Linked DNA regions of Desulfosarcina ovata subsp. ovata. The protein of the gene in region 2 interacts with the protein of the main gene of each other region in a pairwise test. Links are inferred from orthologs where the notes say so. Each region holds a gene or a part of one and is shown on either strand. Other genes may lie near its edges.

Evidence for each region.
Region 1: the proteins of GN112_RS26060 (region 2) and acpP interact in binary tests that used the Escherichia coli proteins (3 or more experiments, as listed by UniProt). The link is inferred for Desulfosarcina ovata subsp. ovata from one-to-one orthologs.

The regions. Positions count from the first base shown.
Region 1 is NZ_AP021879.1:4,642,408-4,645,273, forward strand. What follows is about bases 109-2,780. They hold acpP (acyl carrier protein), read right to left. Parts: upstream 1,723-2,780; coding sequence 1,495-1,722; downstream 109-1,494. Other genes in these bases: fabF (beta-ketoacyl-ACP synthase II), read right to left, coding at 189-1,430; fabG (3-oxoacyl-[acyl-carrier-protein] reductase), read right to left, coding at 1,827-2,573; GN112_RS20565 (acyl-CoA dehydrogenase family protein), read right to left, coding at 2,570-2,780. Outside these bases: more of GN112_RS20565, read right to left, coding at 2,781-2,866. UniProt on the Escherichia coli protein: Carrier of the growing fatty acid chain in fatty acid biosynthesis.
Region 2 is NZ_AP021879.1:5,941,291-5,950,629, reverse strand. The notes cover bases 1,167-3,922. They hold GN112_RS26060 (acyl-CoA thioesterase), read right to left. Parts: upstream 2,880-3,922; coding sequence 2,454-2,879; downstream 1,167-2,453. Other genes in these bases: GN112_RS26050 (homoserine dehydrogenase), read right to left, coding at 3,618-3,922; thrH (bifunctional phosphoserine phosphatase/homoserine phosphotransferase ThrH), read right to left, coding at 2,937-3,560; GN112_RS26065 (DUF167 domain-containing protein), read right to left, coding at 2,120-2,434; GN112_RS26075 (hypothetical protein), read left to right, coding at 1,298-1,609. Also shown: GN112_RS26085 (sigma-70 RNA polymerase sigma factor region 4 domain-containing protein), read left to right, coding at 1-496; GN112_RS26080 (hypothetical protein), read left to right, coding at 646-894; more of GN112_RS26050, read right to left, coding at 3,923-4,934; GN112_RS26045 (DUF3999 domain-containing protein), read right to left, coding at 5,087-6,451; GN112_RS26040 (DUF2339 domain-containing protein), read right to left, coding at 6,448-9,201.

The DNA.
Region 1 (2,866 bases), 1.3 Mb from region 2 along the record:
CCAGAACCATGGATCACCGCAAGAAAAAAAACCGGAGGCGGGATCCGTACCCAACGGACGATCGCCCGCCGCCGAGGATCGACTTTCCGATCACAAAAAAGGAATCCCGGGTGTGCCTGAAATGGTTCGCACCCGGGATTCTTTCTATTTGATTGCGGCTGTTTTAAATTGAAATCGGTTGTGTCGGATCAATCGATGTAACGCTTGATCACCAGGCTGGCATTGGTTCCGCCGAATCCGAATGAGTTGGACATGGCATAGGTCAGGTCGGCCTTACGGGCAACCTTGGGCACGTAATCCAGGTCGCACTCGTCGTCGGGATTCTCCAGATTGATCGTGGGCGGGATGATCCCGTTCTTCAGGGTCAGCACGGTAAAGGCGGTTTCGATGCCGCCAGCGCCCCCAAGAAGGTGCCCGGTCATCGATTTGGTGGATGAAATGGGTACGTTCGGGGCAAAATCACCGAATACCTTTTTTATCGCCCGGGTTTCGTAAAGGTCGTTGAGTGGCGTGGATGTACCGTGGGCATTGATGTAATCGATCGCCTCACAGGAGATGCCGGCACTCTCAATGGCCGCCCGCATGCAACGGATCATGCCGTCTCCATCCGGACTGGGGGAGGTCATGTGGTAACCGTCGCCGCTTTGACCGTAACCCACCATTTCGGCAAGGATCGTGGCGCCCCGCGCCAGTGCGTGCTCCCGTTCTTCGATGACGATCATGCCGGCACCTTCGCCCACGATGAAGCCGTCGCGATCGCGATCGAACGGACGGGAGGCCTTTTGCGGATCGTCGTTGCGGGTGGAAAGCGCCTTCATGGCATTGAAGCCGGCGATGCAGGTGGGGGTGATCACGGATTCCACCCCGCCGGTAATCATCGCGTCGGCCTGCCCGCGACGGATGGTGTTGCAGGCATCGCCGACGGCATGGGAGCCCGCAGCACAGGCTGTTGCCACCGAAATGTTGGGTCCCTTGGCGCCTACGTGAATGGAGATCATTCCAGGCGCCATGTTACCGATCATCATGGGGATGAAAAACGGACTAACCCGTTTGGGCCCTTTTTCCTGAATGTTACGGGCCGTCTTCTCGAGAATTTCCAGACCACCCAATCCGCATCCGGTGATCACACCCACGCGGTGACTGTTGGTTTCATCGATGGTCAGACGGGCATCCTCCACGGCCATACGGGCGGCGGCCACGGCGTAGGCAATAAAGTTCTCCGTGCGTTTGGCCTCTTTTTTGGGGAGAAAATCTTCCGCATTGAAATCTTTTACTTCCCCTGCAATCTTGGTGGTGAAGGCGCTGGCGTCAAACCGAGTGATTTCACCGATGCCGGATCGGCCTTCACAAAGGGCCGACCAAGTCGTATCAACGCCAACCCCCAATGGGGTAATGAGTCCCAAGCCTGTAACAACAACCCGTCTGCTCAACGATTCCTTCCCTTCTGGAACAATGTAATAAAAATAATTCTAAATTTTTAATTCAAAATTGGTTTCAGTGGTTTTTGATGTAGTCGAAGGCGTCTTTGACGGTGACCATCTTTTCTGCGTCTTCATCGGAAATATCCACATCGAATTCTTCTTCCATGGACATGATCAACTCCACGAGATCCAGGCTGTCTGCACCAAGGTCATCAACAAAGGAGGCTTCGGGAACCACTTCGGCGATATCTACACTGAGTTTCTCGGCAATGATCTTTTTGACTTTATCTTCTGCGGACATGTTGTTCTCCTTTCAAACGGTCAAAATTAAGAATTATGGGATCCGGGCAGACAATGGTGATGAACCATGCCCGTTTTTCCGTAAGTCAATTTTAAAACTGGCGCTTACATATACATGCCGCCGCTGACATGGATGACCTGACCGGTGATGTAGTCGGCAGCCGGGGAGGCGAGAAACGCAACCGCAGCGGCGACATCCTCGGGCGTTCCGATGCGTGCCAACGGAATCTGGCTGATCATGGCCGCCTTGGCCTTGTCACCGAGATCCGAGGTCATATCGGTAGCGATGTAACCGGGGGCCACGGCGTTGACCGTAATGTTGCGGCTGGCCAACTCCTTGGCCACGGCTTTGGTCAGGCCGATAATGCCTGCCTTGGCGGCAACATAGTTGGCCTGGCCGGGGTTGCCGGCGGCACCCACCACCGAGGTGATGTTGATGATGCGGCCGTAGCGCTGCTTCATCATCGCCTTGCCGGCGGCTTTCATACAATTGAAGGCACCTTTCAGGTTGACATCCAACACCGCGTCCCAGTCGCTTTCCTTCATGCGCACCAACAGGCCGTCGCGGGTGATGCCGGCATTATTGACCAATACATCGATTCGCCCGGCTTCTTTAATAACCCCCCCCAGGTAGTCGGCGACGGCATCTGTCGAGGCCACGTCCACCTGATGGTAACAGGCCTTCCCCCCGGCTTCGCGAATCGCTTCGGCGGTGGCTTCGGCGGCATCGCTGTTGCTGCTGTAGTTGAAATAGACCACGGTTTCCGGTGCGCTCAATGCGGTGCAGATGGCCCGCCCGATGCCCCGGGACCCGCCGGTGACGACAACCACACGATCGGCGGTTTCGGTCATGACGCCCTCTCGAAAATGTGATCGGCGATGCGATCCATGTCATCAATGCTGCCGCGGCAACTGGCGTCGAGTGTCGCCAGTTCCAGTGACTGCAGAAATTCATCGGCCGCTGCGGCATCAATCGTTTGGCAACCCAGTATGATCAGGCGCGCTTTGTCGGCCACCAGGCGGGCGCAAGAGGCAGCGAAGACCCGTGCGGCAGCCATCGTGGGCCCGTCGGCGGGCGAGGCGGCCGAGCGGGCCATGGCGTCGCCGACTTCCACATGCGTCATCGTGTCGGCCAGGGCGAACAT
Region 2 (9,339 bases):
CGAGAGTCCGTTCATTGGTGTGGATTATCGCAACAAACAGACGGGAGTTTTTATCGATAGGTTTTTTAGGGGCTGGACTTATGACGAATTGGCGGAAAAATATGATTGCACGCCGAATGTTGCACATAGTCACTATTGCAAAGCCGTAGCAAAATTGCGTCGTGGCATTGATTTTCTGGACTCGCAACAGCGGGCGCTGATGGCAGCCGAAAACATCAAGACGGCAATCCCCAAAGGTTTGAAGTGGGCGATCATGCACACAGTGCTGGGCATTGGCCGCCGACTGATCGCAGATCTTGAAGGCGTGAGAGTTGGATCCGTCGACCAGACCATCCGGCGGAATCTCGACCGCCTGGCAGCCGGCGAGATCGAACTATTTAATTTCTCCGACGAAGAACGGGAAGATGCAAAAAAACGTGTGAAAAAGTTCCGGGAATACACCAGTGCGCGCCAAAAAATCACCCACAGTAAGAAAAAGAAATCCAAAGCCGCCTGATACGTCGACGTCTTCAGATCGAAAAACTTACTTAAAGTAAGAATTCTTAATTAATACAATAGTTTATTGACTATTTAGCCAAATCGGTATAGGGTTTTTTGCATGCGATCGCAACCGACAAACTTCAAAAAACGATGGAGGTCACAGTCATGCAGAAAACAGTCGCCATTAACGATGCCGCCGAACAGATTCAACGAACCATCACCATGCTTGAAATCGTCAAAGAGGGCGTGTGGGGCGCCGACAGCCTGGACGAACGCGAAGCGTGGGCATACATCGCCAAAAATATGCTCGTCCAGGAGATTGACAATCTCAGTGTCACCATGGGGGACCTGAACGATGTCATCGGAAAAAGCCACCGAATCGATGACCGAGTGCGTCTGTCCACTGTGCGGTAAGCATCATCGGATCAGAATCTATTACACTGGCAGGGGCACGCCGCGTATATTTTGTGATTATTGCCGATGGCATCGCATTGTTTCACATGATGTGGATGATGAAGCTTATGTGGTTGCCCTTAATAAACTTGACGATGATGCCAGCCTGCGGTATGCGTAAAGTGTCGTGGTAAGTCCCATGGCCCGGTTTGACAGCCGGAAACACAAAGGCGCATGAGCGCCAGATTTCACAGTACGGCGCTATTTTTGTTTCTGTACTGTGATCAGAACGGCGGCGCATGTTCGGGGGTCGAAAGACCCGCCGGTTTCCTTTGTGACCGGTCTGTCAACCGGATGTGTGCCGCCATTTTTATTTGACAGTGAAGATGGCGGCCTCTTAACCATTCACAAAGGAGGCAAGCTCATGCAACACCACCACCTTTCCACCCGTTCCATCCGCCGTAACCATCGTCTATTTTTTTGGTCAATCATCGCACTGGCGACCTTTATTATAGGTCTGCAGATCGGGGTGGCCGTTGAAGCCGGAAACCAGCAGGAAATCGAGTCCAGCTACCAACGCCAGATTGACCGGCTCCATGATCAGATCGAGTACCTGACTGGCCAACCGGTCCCGGTCGTGACCGAGACCAAATACCAAGGTGCCGAGCTGCCCGGCGGGTTCTGGCTGTTGGGTTCTGGACTGGTGGCACTGATCGCCAGGAAAGGACCGAACTGATCCACAAGCCTGTAATCAATCAAAACGGCCACCCGGGAAACTGGATGGCCGTTTTTGTTTCTTCATTCATTATGAATCGGGGCGGAAATGGTTGGTCCCCACATTAGTCCCCACAAAATATTTTTGATTACATGTCATATTCACCCTTCTTGAACCAAAATCATCATGACGAAAATTCCATACAACCAAAAACCGTACATTGGCACCTGGATCATTTTATCCAGTCTTTCGGGGGCGTATTTCAATAAGTGTGTGGGGAAACTAATAAAAATGTGGGGACCAGTGTGGGGACCAAGAAAAAGGGGTTAGCGCTGAAACTCGCTAACCCCTTGATTTTCTTGGTAGCGGGGGCTGGATTCGAACCAACGACCTTCGGGTTATGAGCCCGACGAGCTACCAGACTGCTCCACCCCGCATCAATTTGTAAAAAAAGAATTTAAACGAAATTATCCCGATTGTCAACAGGCGATTCAAAATACTTTAAAAGCGGTGATTGCGATGGTTCCGGGTTTACCCGTCCACCCATGAACGGATCAGCTTGCGGATCGTCTCTCTCTCAGGACTGCACTCTGGGCAGCCGATCAGGACCTGCTTGTTGCGCCCGGTATGCCCGGAGACGATTTGCACAGCCGATTTGGGCACGGGCAGCAGGCTGGCCAAAAATGCACTGCAGGCCTTGTTGGCCGCATTGTCCACCGGCGGCGCAGTGATATTGAGCTTCAGGGCGTCGCCATGCAGGCCGGCGATCCGGTTTTTGGAAGATCGCGGCTGTACGCGGATCTTGAAGATCAGCCCGTCTGGTTTTTCCTGGATGATGAAAGTCATGGTTGGTGATTTGTGAACCCTACCCCTCTGCCCTTTTAATCATTTCCCGGATAAAATCCGGCGGGCGCACCACCTTCCCCTGGCCGTTGACAAAAGCGTGGCGGGTGTATCCCGTGGTATGGGTCACGCTGCCGTCTTCGCTGGTGATGGTGTAGTCGAACTGCATGCCGGCGCGAAAGGCCGTGTTCAGCGTGGCCTCGATCACCAGAATGTCGTCGTAGCGGGCAGGTGTGAGATATTTGCAGTTGACCTCGGAGACCGGCAGCATCAGCCCCCGAGCTTCGATCTCCCGGTAGGGCAGCCCCAGGTGGCGGAACAGTTCGGTACGGCCCATCTCGAACCAGCGCAGGTAGTTGGCGTGGTAAACAATCCCCATGGTGTCGGTATCGCCATAGATCACCCGATAGGTGGTCCGGTGACAAATTCGATTCGATTCAGTACTCATGAAATTTCTGATTGGTCCAGTCGGTTCAGTTAATCTGATCGGTTCACTGCTCACCGTTCACACTTCGCGGTTTACCCCCTCACCAAGCGCCTTCCCAAATATCACCTTCAACTCGTCATAAGTGGTCGCCACCGGAAACTGTGGGTATTCGTCGATCACGTTCTGGGGCGGACGGAAGAGAATTCCCTGCTGCGCCTCCTTAAGCATATTGACGTCATTGTAGGAATCGCCCATGGCCAGCACCTCGTAGTTCAGGTTTTTGAAGGCCTGGACCACCTTGCGTTTGCCGTCGGGCTGCCGCAGGTTGTAGTCGGCGATGGCCCCGCCGGCATCAATGGTCAAGCCATGGCAGAGCAGCGTGGGCCAGCCGAGTTTCTCCATCATGGGGCGGGCGAATTCAACAAAAGTGTCCGAGACAACGATCACCTGGGTTCGCGCCCTGAGCCAGTCCAGGAACTCCCTGGCACCCGGCATGAGCTCCATGGTGGCAATGACGTCGGTGATGTCTTTCAGCTTGAGGCGGTTGGCCTCCAGAATGGAAAGGCGCCGCTTCATGAGCACGTCGTAATCGGAAATATCCCGGGTGGTCAGCCGAAGTTCTTCAATGCCCGTGCGTTCGGCCACATTGATCCAGATTTCCGGGATAAAGACGCCTTCCAGATCTGAACAGATGATGTGCATGGTCCCTCTTCTCAATCTCCGGCTTCCGGTTTTCGCCGGAAGGCCAAAATAATGGTCTTAGTCCTGCCCGTTCTGGTCTTCGATACGGATCAGCATGGGCGCGCCGACCATGACATCCAGGACGCTGATTTCAGCCAGGGCCTTGGAGACATCCGCCTCGCGGGCCTGGTGGGTAAGCATGACCACCGGCACCGAGCCGTTGGCTTTCCTGCCTTTCTGGTGAACCGACTTGAGGCTGATGGCATATTTCCCAAGAATACCGGAAATGGCCGCCAGCACGCCGGGCCGATCCAGGGCGTCGAAACGGAAGTAGTAATTGGTCACGATATCGTCCATGGACATGACGGGTATGGAACGGATCGTGTCCGCCTGAAAGCCCATGACCGGAATCCTGCCGGCCCCATCGGACGCCAGGTTTCTGGCGATGTCGGCCAGGTCCGAGACAATGGCGCTGGCCGTTGGCATCATGCCCGCCCCGTGACCGTACAGCAGGATCTCGTCCACGGCATCGGCCTTGATGCTGATGGCGTTGAGCGTGCTGTTGACATTGGAAAGCAGGTTGTCGAAGGGAATCATGGTCGGATGCACCCGCGCCTCCACCGACTCACCGTCGAACTTGGCGATGGCCAACAGTTTGATGCGATACCCGAACTGGGCGGCAAATTCGATATCCAGCGGCGTGATCCGGGAAATTCCCTCGATGAAAACATCATCAAAGTTGATTTTCATGCCGAACGCCAGGGCCGAAAGAATGGCCAGTTTATGGGCCGCGTCATATCCGCCCACATCCAGAGTGGGATCGGCTTCGGCATACCCCTTGGCCTGGGCCTCGGCCAGGGCGGTTTTAAAATCGACCCCCTCGTCGGTAATTTTTGAAAGGATGTAATTGCAGGTGCCGTTGAGAATTCCGGTCATACCGCTGATCCGGTTGCCCACCAGGGATTCCCGGACCGCCTTGATAATCGGCATGCAGCCGCCCACACTGGCCTCGTAGGCCAGATCCACGCGGCGGGCAGTGGCTGCCTCGATAATGGCATTGCCGTGCTTGGCCAGCAGCGCCTTGTTGGCCGTGACCACATGTTTGCCGCCGGCAATGGCGCCCATGATCAGTTTTTTGGCGATCCCCTCCCCGCCGATGGTCTCGACGACAATGTGGACATCCGGATCGGCGATGGCCGCCGCTGCATCGGGAATCATCACTCCCGGTGCAAGATCAAGACCGCGCGCCCGATCCATATCGATGTCGGCGACATACTTCAAATGCAGCGCGCATCCAATACGGTCCCGGATGATATCCCCGTTGTCCAGAAGCAGACGGGCCACCCCCGTTCCCACGGTACCGCATCCCAAAATGGCAACATTCACCTGTTTCATATCCGACTCGTTCCTGATACGCGTTGTTTTTGCTCACTAACATTATGGTTAATTTGGACTTTTCTTATGACCTGCCCCTGAAAGTCAATAGAAAAGGGGGCTTTTTGGGAAGGATCGCCGTATTTGGTTCGTTGGTGGGCACCCGTCACCGCTTACCCTTTCAACCGCCGGGCCAGGCGCCAGGCCATACCGGCCACCACCAGCACCCCGGCCAGAAGGATCGACCAGAGCACGATCCGCCTGGTGGGCAGCGGTTTGAGTTGCGGCTTCAGGCACTGGGGACCGCCGAGAACGAACGACCGGCCCTGGGGCTCCACCCAGCGCTCGATCCCCTGGCCCTGCTGGCGGCCAATGCCGTCGAAAAGCGCCGCCACATTGACAGTCAGCGGCTGTGCCAGGGTGTTGCCGAAGGCCAGGGTATAGGGTCCGTTGCCCCTGGCGATGAAATACAGATCATGGGGCCGGTAGCCCATGGACAGTTCGGGAACGGCATTGCCGATGGTGCTCTCACTATCATCCACCGCCAGCCGCCAATAGCGGTCCATGGAGATGACCACGGTTTTCGGTTCACTGGACAGGGCGGTGCCGTCCCTGTCAATCCGGTAGAACAATCCTTTGAACCGCCGGGTCCAGTCGTCATCAGGATCGGCACGGGACCAGAGGGTCGCTTCCGCCATGCTGTTGGCCTGGCTGAAAATGAGATTGATGCGGTCCACCGGAAACGCGCCGCCGGTTTGATACAGAAATTCGCCCGGGGTGCCCATGACCGGCGTGCCCTTGATTTTACGGTATGCGCGCACCGGTTGGCGGCCTTCCGGGGGTTTACGGCCCTCGACAGCGGTCAGGACCAGCGCCGGGCCGTCATCCAACTGGCGCAGTCGCAGGTAGCGCCGCTGGGACGACTTCAGCGGGATGGTGTTGTTCAGGAGGCGATGGCTGCCGTACTGGATATCGGAAACGGCCCAGCGAGGATGCACGGTCGTCCAGCGCACCAGATCGTCCCCGGCGTCCACGGCCAGAAGGCTCATCCGGTTGGCGCCGTCCGGTTTCCAGGTCAGGCGCAACCCGGCCAGGTTGCGGCCCGTCCGGTTCAGGTCGATGAGAAACTTTCGCGGCACGCCGGCCGCCCCGGTGCCGGAATCCTGGGGGTCGATCCGCACCACGGTGCCGTCCGCCCCGGTATGCACCTCGATGCCGTAGCCGCCGGCAACCGTAGCGGGCGTTTTTGGCAGGGGAAAAAACGGTAATGGCTGCCACGGGGATTCGGCCTCCCGGCTGCTGGCAAAACGGATCAGATGCGGCACCACCTCACCGGCCTGGTTGAACACACGCAGGTCGCCCAGATCGGTTCGAGAGGTATGCTCATACACCGTTTTCGGCAGGCTCAAGGCCGCCACCGGTGTTCCCACGGGCACCGTGATACGGATACCATAGGCAAAGTCATTGGGAGACAGCCCTGCCGCGCCAGCCAGCTCAGGCCAGACCAGCAGCAACGCCAACCACAGCCATCTTCTCATGGGGTATCTCCTTTCATATCTGACGGCGGCAAGGGTGTGAAAAAACCGATCACCAGCAACAGGGCGCCCACGGCCAGAAATGAGACGATCCGTGAGATGGTGCCCGAACCGGACAGGTCAACCACAAACAGTTTGCCGACCACAACGGCCAGCAAGGTGGCACCGGAAAACCAGAGCGCACGCTGTCTGAAGCGATTGGCGGCGATCATTCCGCCCAGGGCAACCAACCCCCAGAGTACGGCCACCGCCGCCTGGAACAGGCCCGAGCGAATCATGAGGTCCCAATCATAGGCCACGCCGGCCAAGTGGTGAACCGTACGGGCCACCACGGCGGTGAGCCAGAACAATCCGCCGATAGCCGGGACGCCCCACAACACGCCCGGCGGAAGGGACGCGGCCGGCAAAAGTGCCTTTTGGCGGACAATCCGAACCCAGTTGACCACCACCAGAAAAACGAAAAGCTGCACCAGGTCCATGGGGTTGAAGAGCGGCAGATATGGCAGGGGCCGGGGATCGCCATCCATGAAAAGGCCCCGAATCCCCCACGCCACCAGTCCGAATACCAAAAAGGCCGGCAGCCACCCCTGATAGGAAGCCGTCCAGGGCCGCAAAGGCCAGCCGGTCACCGTTCTCAGCCGTATGAGCAGGCCCACGGCCACTGCCGGCAGCGCGCCCCAGGCGGCAAACGCCCACACCGGAGCGCCATCGGCCATCCGGTCCAGCAGCCATGCGCATTCCCAACTGAGCAGAAAGACAACGAACAGCGCGCCGGTCACATGCCAGACGGCAGACACGCGGGCTGGCCAATCACGGTCCAGGGTGCGCAGCAGGTAACCATGCGTGCCAAGGGCCAGGGGCCAGACGGCCAGCCACCACCCCTGAAAAGGATGCCGGAAGTAGATGTGGCCGCTATTGGCCGCGGCGATCAGAATCATCGCGGGAAGCAGTCCCAATGCCGGCCAGCGCAGTCCCTTCCAGTCCAGGCGACGGTAGCATACCCCCATGGCCATGGTATTGATGCCCACAAAGGCCATGGCACCGGCCAGTTCGTGGCGCCGGGAAAGGCAGCGGTCGATTTCGTTCAGTCCCGTACCGAACCACCAGGCCAGCCCCCAGGCCAGCACGGGTGCGATGAGCACCCGTTCCGGCCGGTAAAGCCGGTCTTGAAAGCGTTCCAGCAGAAAGGCGCTGAGCAAACCGGCAAGGCCAATCATCATGCCGCCCATAAAGCGGTTGTTGAAGACCGCCAGGGTGCTTCCGCCAGCGTGGCTGCCCATCAGAAAAGCGATCCCCGCACCCACCTGAAGAAGAAGCCCGAACCCGCGCGCGGTCCAGCGCTTTTGGCGCAGCCCCACCCACACCAGGCCGGCGCCCTCCAGGCTCCAGGCCACGGCCGTCCAACTGCCGGACAGGGCCAGGGGAATGGCCAGGCTGCCAAAGATGACCCCCAGGGCCAAAAACGCCTCGACCAACGCGGCCAGGCCGTCCCCCCGGCGGCGCCACAATACCGTGGCCAGACCGGTGTAAATCAGTCCCATGGCAACGGCACTCAGGGCCAGCCCCAGGGAAAACTGCTTCACCAGCCCCACCTGCAGGCTGAACACCACCAGGGGCATGCCAAAAACCAGGGTTCCGTCCACATACCCTTTCAGCCGTGGCGGTTGCCGCAGGGCGAAAAGCACGGAAATGGCCAGGTAAAAGACAAAGAAAAGAATTAAAAACGGCTCGGTGGTGGCAAAATAGGGGCTCTGGTAATACTGCAGCCCCCAGGCCGCACCAATCCCAAAGGTGAATACGAAGCCCAACAGGTTCAACCAGCGCCAGGCCTTGAACCAGGCGATACCGAATATCCCGGCGTTGAGCAGGGCGTAGTAAGAGAAAAGCATGACGTGGCTGCCCGTTCCCGTGGAGAGCAGCACCGGTGACAGGAAGCCGCCGGCCGCCCCGATAACGGCCATGACGGCCGCGTCCTGGAGCACGGCCAGGATACCGGAAAAGACCACCAGTCCGACCATCACCAAAAAGGTAAGCGGCAACGGCACCAGGTGGAACAGCCGGGCGGCGGCAAACAGGGTCAGGTACATGACGCCGATGCCGCCCCCCTGCAGGCTGACGGCATAGCCGAAACGCTTTTGGCGCAGCCGCCAGCCCAGAACCAGCAGGCCGAGGCCGGCAGCAAAGGCCGCCGTGAGGCGAACCTCCAGGGGCACCAGGTTGCGCGCGGCCGCATATTTTACCAAAAAGGCAAAGCCGAAAAGCAATACCACTACGCCCACGCGCACCATCAGGTTGCCGCCGAGCAACCATTTCCGGATCGGCTCGAACGGATCCTTCGTTCGGACCGGCTCCGGTTGCCGGAATTCCGGCGTTGATGGCGCCGGCCGGGCATCAGCCATGGCCTCCTCGGACAGTTCCAGTTCCAGGGACGGCAGTTCGGCGGAAGGCGTCTCAGGCAAGGGCGACGGTTCGGAAACCGGTACGGCCGACACGCCGGTTTCGGCAGGTTGCGGTGTCTGCCAATCGGTCGCGCCTGCGGCAGCAGCAGGTTGCCCGGCATTGGCAGCAGAAGGCCGGCCCACCCGTGCCTGAAGATCGGCAACGCGTTTTTCCAAATCCAGCAGCCGGCTGCGCTGACCGATCACTGCGGCGGCCAGCAGTCCGATCACCCCGCCCAGCAAAAAACCGCCCCGGCCATACAGGTAGACGCCGCCGGAAATGGCCCCGATGAGGCCCACAACGATATAAATCATCTGACGTTCCTCTGTTCCATCTTTTAACCCATCATTTGTTTCCCACGGGTCTTTTACCCTCATTCGGCCGATGACGCTCCTGCTGAAGGGAAAATCCGCGTCCAGCCCCCATGCAAATCGCGGAACAGGAGGATTGGT